DNA from 2 places in the Leucobacter sp. Psy1 genome. Region 2 is predicted to be linked to the other one. Evidence: predicted binding sites of a transcription regulator. Region 2 holds the regulator's gene; the other holds the start of a gene.
What was found. The regulator HspR, encoded in region 2, represses chaperone genes until heat shock. The targets are predictions, from matches to a motif close to AAGTTGAGTCNNNNNGACTCAACTT.
Positions count from the first base shown of each region.

Region 1 (3,400 bases), 470 kb from region 2:
CTGTCGCGGTCCTCGGGCTGCTCGCGCCGGGAATTCCGATGGCGCTCCGCATGTTCCTCCTCACCCTGGCAGTGGTCGACGACCTCATCGCCATCACGATCATCGCCATGTTCTACACGGACGGCCTCAATCTCGGGGCGTTGGCTCTCTCAGTCATTCCGATCGCCGCGTTCGCCCTCATCGGCTACCGTTTCCCGCACTGGCTCGCAAAATCCGGTGCCGCCCCGTGGCTCATCATGCTTCCCCTCGGCGTCATCGCGTGGGCGCTCTTCCACGCGTCGGGCATCCACGCGACGATCGCCGGTGTCGTCCTGGCGTTCCTCGTTCCGGTCCGAGGGAGGGGCGAGACCGACCTCGCGGAGGTCTTCGAGCACCGCTTCCGTCCGCTCTCGACCGGAGTCGCGGTCCCCCTCTTCGCCTTTTTCGCCGCGGGCGTGGCCGTCGGTTCCACCTCCGGATTCCCCTTCGACCCCGTCGCACTGGGCGTCATGGTCGGACTCGTCCTGGGCAAGCCGATCGGCATCACCCTGACGACCTGGCTCGTCACGAAGTTCACGAGCGCCGAGCTCGACCCGACGGTGCGTTGGAACAAGCTCATCGGAGTCGGGGCGCTCGCCGGCGTCGGCTTCACTGTCTCACTCCTCGTGACCGATCTCAGTTTCACAGACCCCCATCACGCGGACACCGCCCGCCTGGCGGTCATGGTGGGATCACTCATCGCCATCGTCGTTTCCGCGTTCTTCCTCGTCCGACCGAGCGAGGCACGTGCCGCGAAACGGCTGCCACGGGACACCTGACACGCTCGACGGACCTCGATTTGGGGGGCGCCACGGACCGTGCTAAATTAGTTCTGTTGCGCCGGTCGCAGCGAGCACCTCTAGCTCAATTGGCAGAGCAGCTGACTCTTAATCAGCGGGTTCCGGGTTCAAGTCCCGGGGGGTGTACAGCAAGGCCCCCACTCTCACGAGTGGGGGCCTTCTTCGTTCCCCTTTCAGATTATTTTCGGCGATCTTCATGGGCGCTCTCGGCATCCTCCAGGCATGTTTCCGGGGATCTGGAGCTATTCTCGTCTCAACTTGAGTGATAGTGACTCAAGTTCGGAGATTCGAAGGGAGATTGATTCATCATGGCACTGTCTTTTGATCCTTTCAGCGAACTGGATCGCCTTGCGAGCGGCTTGCTCCAGTCCCGATCCGCGCCCCGCGTGATGCCGGTAGACCTCTACCGAGATCAACAGCGGTACGTACTGACCGCGGACCTCCCCGGCGTCGACCCGGGCTCCGTCGATGTGGACGTCGACGGGCAGTTGCTCACCATTCGCGCACAGCGCTCCGCATCGTCGACCGAGGGCGTCAAGTGGCTCGCACGGGAGCGCCAGGAGGGCAGCTACCTCAGGCAGTTCAGCATTGGGGAGGGCGTCGACACCGCTGGCATCTCGGCCTCGTACGAGAACGGTGTGCTGAGCGTCATCATCCCGATCAGCGAGCGCGCAAAACCGCGAAAGATCGAGGTGGAGACGCCGCATGAGGCCCGGGAGACGGAGTCGCGCACCATCACGGCGTGATCGCGCCTCCTGTCCCGGCTCAGCCGGGTCGCTTCTCGCGGGTATCCTGCCTCCGGACCCGCAAGGAGTGACCCGGCTGTCTCGGGTTCGCGGGGGATCGCGGGTGGTCGCGAGTTGGGTCGGCGGCCCAGTCGGTGGCGCAGTCGGTAGGCTGGTTTCATGACTCAGCCGTCCCCCGACCTCGCGTTCGCCCTGCGCCTGGCAGATCTCGCCGATGCCGTCTCGCTCCCCCGCTTCCAGGCCGCTGACCTGCACGTGGACACGAAGCCTGACCGCTCGTTCGTCACCGATGCGGACACCGCAGTCGAGCGGGCACTGCGCGAAGTCATCGAGCAGGAGCTCCCGGGTGACAGCTTCTTCGGCGAGGAATCCGGTCGCTCCGAGCGGGGATCCCGTCGCTGGATCATCGACCCGATCGACGGCACGGCGAACTTCCTCCGCGGAGTTCCGAACTGGGCGACGCTGATCGCCCTCGAAGTGGACGGCGTCGCCACCGTCGGAGTGGTCTCCGCACCGGCGTTCGGGGCTCGCTGGTGGGCATCGACCGGAACCGGCGCGTGGGGGCAGGCGTCAGGTCAGGAGCCGCGGCGCCTCAGGGTGTCCGATGTGCGCGACCTCGAGCACGCCTCCCTGAGCTTCCAGAGCATCGAGCAGTGGGACCAGGCGGGTTACCTCGAGGCGCTCGTCGCCCTCACCAGGACCGTGTGGCGGGATCGCGCCTACGGTGACATGTGGTCGTACATGCTGCTCGCGGAGGGCCTCGTCGACATCGTCGCCGAATTCGACGTCAAGCCCTACGATCTCGCCGCGATCGCGCCGATCGTGCGGGAGGCGGGCGGGCGGTTTACGGATGTGAACGGCGCTGACACCGCCTGGAACGGGAGCTCACTCGCGACGAACGGGCATCTGCACGACGCAGCCGTCGCCCACATCGCTGAGCACCACTCCCCCGCCTGACTCCCCGCGCTACGCTTCGCGCTGGTGACGACCGTCGGGATCGATGGCATCCAGGATCCTGCCGACCTGATCCGCGAACACCCCGACCTGATCGGGATCCACGGCGTCGAAAACCAGGCGGCGCACTTCTGCGACGTGGGCGGGAGCGTGCTCGTCCAAGTGCCGCTGCCCCGCTTCGGTGAGCACGACGTTGGTGGCTCTGCCGTCACCGGGGTGCGCCTCGCGTCGCACCCACCCCTGTTTCACCAACCGGGTGACCACGTGGGAGAGTCGCGACAGCGACGCATTCGTGAAGAGCGCAAGGTCGCTCATGAGGCGCGTGTGATCGTCAGCGTCGGACAGCATCGCCAGCACGTGATAGTCGAACAGGGTGACTCCGGCGTCACGCTTGAGCTGCGCCTCGAGCGCGCTGGGCAGCAGTACGTTCAGGCTGACCAGGCGCAACCACGCCCGTCGCTCCTCATCATTGAGCCATTTCGGTTCCGTCATCGTTCCCTTCCCCAAGACACGGACGGTCCTCGCTATCGCGACGTAAGTATATGCGAGCCCTCCGACTCGCCTCCGAGTGTGGAGGATTCATACAATAGCTGCATGCGCTCACACACCTCTCTCCCCGCGTCACGGGGAGCGATCATCTCGGCGGCCGCGATCGACGTCATCGTGATCCTGCTCTTCGCCTGGATCGGCCGCGGAGCACACTCGGAGGACATGACGGTATTCGGCGTGCTGCAGACCGCCTGGCCGTTCCTGGCGGGCGCAGCAGCAGGCTGGGCCACCGTCCGCGGCTGGAAGCGACCCTGGGCGCTCGTGCGCACCGGCCTCCCGGTGTGGATCGCGGCCCTCGTAGTCGGTATGGGACTGCGGGCGATCACCGGCAGC
Region 1 covers NZ_CP083692.1:2,442,086-2,445,485, forward strand. Annotated here, with positions in the region: gene nhaA (Na+/H+ antiporter NhaA) at 1-797, shown strand, start outside; tRNA gene K8P10_RS11575 (tRNA-Lys) at 872-944, shown strand; gene K8P10_RS11580 (Hsp20/alpha crystallin family protein) at 1,127-1,564, shown strand; gene K8P10_RS11585 (inositol monophosphatase family protein) at 1,724-2,521, shown strand; gene K8P10_RS11590 (MarR family winged helix-turn-helix transcriptional regulator) at 2,531-3,010, opposite strand; gene K8P10_RS11595 (DUF3054 domain-containing protein) at 3,113-3,400, shown strand, end outside.
Region 1: the regulator HspR is predicted to act here: its motif matches at 1,074-1,098, upstream of K8P10_RS11580 (Hsp20/alpha crystallin family protein).

Region 2 (3,400 bases):
CCGCTGCTCGGGGTGCTCGACGATCTCGACCGTGCCGAGAAGCACGGCGACCTCGTAGAGGGCACAGCGTTCGCGACCATCGCGCACAAGATCCGCACGGCTCTGCAGCGCCTCGGCGTCGAGAGCTTCGGTGAGGCCGGAGAGCCGTTCGACCCGGCGCAGCACGAGGCCATCGCTCAGGTGCCGACTCCCGGCACGGAGCGCGACACCGTGCTCGATGTGGTGGAGCGGGGCTACCGGATCGGCGATGTCGAGCTGCGCCCCGCCAAGGTAGCGGTGGCGGTGGGGGCAGATGGCTAGTCAGGACTGGTTGGAGAAGGACTTCTACCGCACCCTCGAGGTGTCGAAGGACGCGTCCGAGGCGGAGATCAAGAAGAGCTACCGCAAGCTCGCACGGAAGTACCACCCCGACTCGAATCCCGGGGACGAGGCTGCCGAATCGAGGTTCAAGGAGATCAGTGAAGCGTTCTCCGTGCTCTCCGATCCCGAGCAGCGCGAGGAGTACGACCAGATCCGAGCCATGGGCGCCGGCGGGGCCCGCTTCTCCGCAGGCGGCACCGGCGGTCAGGGCTTCGACGACGTCTTCGGCGGTATGTTCGGCGGAGGCGCGGGCCGAGGCGGTCACCAGTTCACCTACCAGCAGGGCGGTGCGACCGGTTTCGAGGACATCTTCGGGATGTTCGGCGGCGGAGGCGCTCCACGCGGGCCGCAACCGGGCCGCGACATCCAGGCCTCGACCACGCTGGACTTCGAGACCGCCGTGAAGGGCAACACCATCACGCTGCAGACCCCGTCTGGCAACGTGAAAGTGAAGATCCCGGCCGGTGTCAGCGACGGCAAGCGCATCAAGGTCCGCGGCAAGGGCGAGCCGAGTCCGAACGGCGGACCGCAGGGTGACATCATCTTGACGGTGCACGTGCGCAAGCACCCGGTGTTCGAGCGCGACGGCGACAACCTCCGGTTGACGCTGCCCGTGACGTTCACCGAGGCGACGCTCGGCGCGACGGTGGAGGTGCCGCTGCTGGGCGGCGGCACCGTCAAGCTCAAGGTGCAGCCGGGCACGCCGAGCGGCCGCGTCCTGCGGGTCAAGGGGCGCGGTGTGCAGACGGCGAAACGCGTCGGCGACCTCCTCGCAGAGGTCCAGGTCGTCGTTCCCACGCACCTGAGCGACGAGGCGCGCGCAGCGCTCGAGGCGTTCAGGGAGATCGAACCGAAGGAGAACCCCCGCGACGACCTGATGGCGCGCGCCCGGGGCTGATCGCCGACTTCTGAAGCAGCGAGAGAGAGGGGAGAGTGATGGTACGAGGACCGCAGATGGACCGGTTCACACCGGTGTTCGCGATCGCGGCGGCTGCCGACCTCGCGGATATGCATCCGCAGACGCTGCGGCAGTACGACCGCATCGGCCTGGTGTCCCCGCAGCGTACCAGCGGCAACACGCGCCGCTACTCCCTTCACGATGTCGAGCGCCTGCGCGAGGTCTCCCGGCTCTCAGCCGAGGGGCTGAGCCTCGAAGGCATCAGGCGTGTGCTCGAGCTCGAGGACCGGGTGCGTGAACTCGACGCCCGCGTTCGCGAGCTCGAGCGCGCACTGTCGACCGAGATGCTGAACCGCCCCGATCGGCGCGTCTTCGCAGCCGGGGCGGCGGGCGAGGTCGTGACGCTCAAGCGGGGCACCCGCGTGCGGCGCAACGCTGACGTGGTCGTCTGGCGGCCGCTCGGCCGCGGCGATGGCGGCGAGCACCGAGGGAACGGCAGCGAGCACCGTGGAGGATGATCGGGATCCCGAGGAACTGTTCCGGTCTCTCTCCCGGTACCCCGATTTCGATGCGGTGGAGCTGGAGGCGTACGACGCCACCGACCGCCTGCTGCTCGACACTGCCGAGGCCGCGATCGCGGATCTCGCTGACGGCGAGCTCGTTGTTATCGGGGACCGTCACGGCGCGCTGACCATCGGTGCCCGTGCGCTCCTCGGTGCCACGGGGATCCGCGTGTTCCAGGACCCGCTGCTCGGGGAGCGCGCACTCGCCGCCAACGCGGAGCGTCTCGGTGTCGACGACTTCAGCTCGCGTCCACTCGACCGGTCACTGCTCGACGGGGCTCGGGTGGTGCTGCTCCAGCTGCCCAGGAGCCTCGACGCCCTCGACGAGATCGCGCGCGCGATCGCCGACTGGGCGGATCCCGCGGTGCAGGTGTTCGCTGGCGGGCGCGTCAAGCACATGACGCTGACCATGAACGAGGTCCTCGGCCGATCCTTCACGAGCGTGAGTGCCGGCCTGGCCCGGCGTAAATCACGCGTCTTGAGCGCCTCGGGTCCCAGGGCCGGCGAAACACGTTTCCCGGTGTGGGGCGAGGACCCGGACCTCGACTTCCGTGTCGCCGCGTTCGGGGCGACGTTCGGGGGTGCGACTCTCGACCACGGCACGCGCCTGCTGCTCGCAGCGGACGGTACCCGTGACGCGATCGCCGGCGCGCAGCGCGTCGTCGACCTCGGCTGCGGGAACGGCGTCCTCGCGACGGCGGCGGCGCGTGCGAACCCGCGCGCCGAGGTGATCGCCACCGATCAGTCCGCAGCCGCCGTGGCTGCCACCCGCCTGACGAGCGAGGCCGCGGGCGTGGCCGATCGCGTGCGGGTGCACCGCGCGGATGCGACGGAGGCCGTGCCCGACGGCTGGGCCGATCTGATCCTGCTCAACCCGCCGTTCCACTCGGGATCGACGGTGCACGCCGAGGTCGCGCATCGACTCATCCGCTCGAGTGCCCGCGCTCTCGCGCCTGGCGGAGAACTCCGCCTCGTGTTCAACACGCACCTCGCCTACCGCCCGCTCGTGGAGCGTGTCATCGGCCCGGTTGAGCAGGTGGCGCGCACCCGCACGTTCACAGTGCTCGCGGCACGGAAACGGCGCTGAACCTAGCCGGACACCTCGATGATCGTCTTCCCGAAGTTGCCGCCGTCGAGCATGCTCGTGAAGACCTCGGGGGCCCGATCCAGACCTGCGGTGATGTCCTCGCGGTACTGGATCTTGCCCTCGCGCACCCAGGCGCCCATGTCCCTCAGGAAGTCCTCGAACATGGTCGGCACGAACTCGTTCTGAATGAAGCCGCGCAGCGTCAGCGACTTGCGCAGGACCAGTCCCATGAGCGCGGGAGCCCGGTCGGGACCCTCGGGCAGCTCGGTGGCGTTGTAGCTGGCCGCGAGACCGCAGACCGGCACGCGCGCGAACGTGTTCAAGCGCGGCAGAATCGCCTCGAACACCGCGCCGCCCACGTTCTCGAAGTAGACGTCGATGCCACCCGGAGCGGCACTGCGCAGTTGCTCGACCAGGTCGCCCGACCGGTGGTCGAGCGCCGCGTCGAAGCCGAGCTCCTCCAGATAGGCAACTTTCTCAGGTCCGCCGGCG
Region 2 covers NZ_CP083692.1:2,908,842-2,912,241, reverse strand. Annotated here, with positions in the region: gene K8P10_RS13770 (nucleotide exchange factor GrpE) at 1-300, shown strand, start outside; gene K8P10_RS13765 (DnaJ C-terminal domain-containing protein) at 293-1,258, shown strand; gene K8P10_RS13760 (heat shock protein transcriptional repressor HspR) at 1,315-1,776, shown strand; gene K8P10_RS13755 (methyltransferase) at 1,730-2,908, shown strand; gene K8P10_RS13750 (NADP-dependent oxidoreductase) at 2,911-3,400, opposite strand, start outside.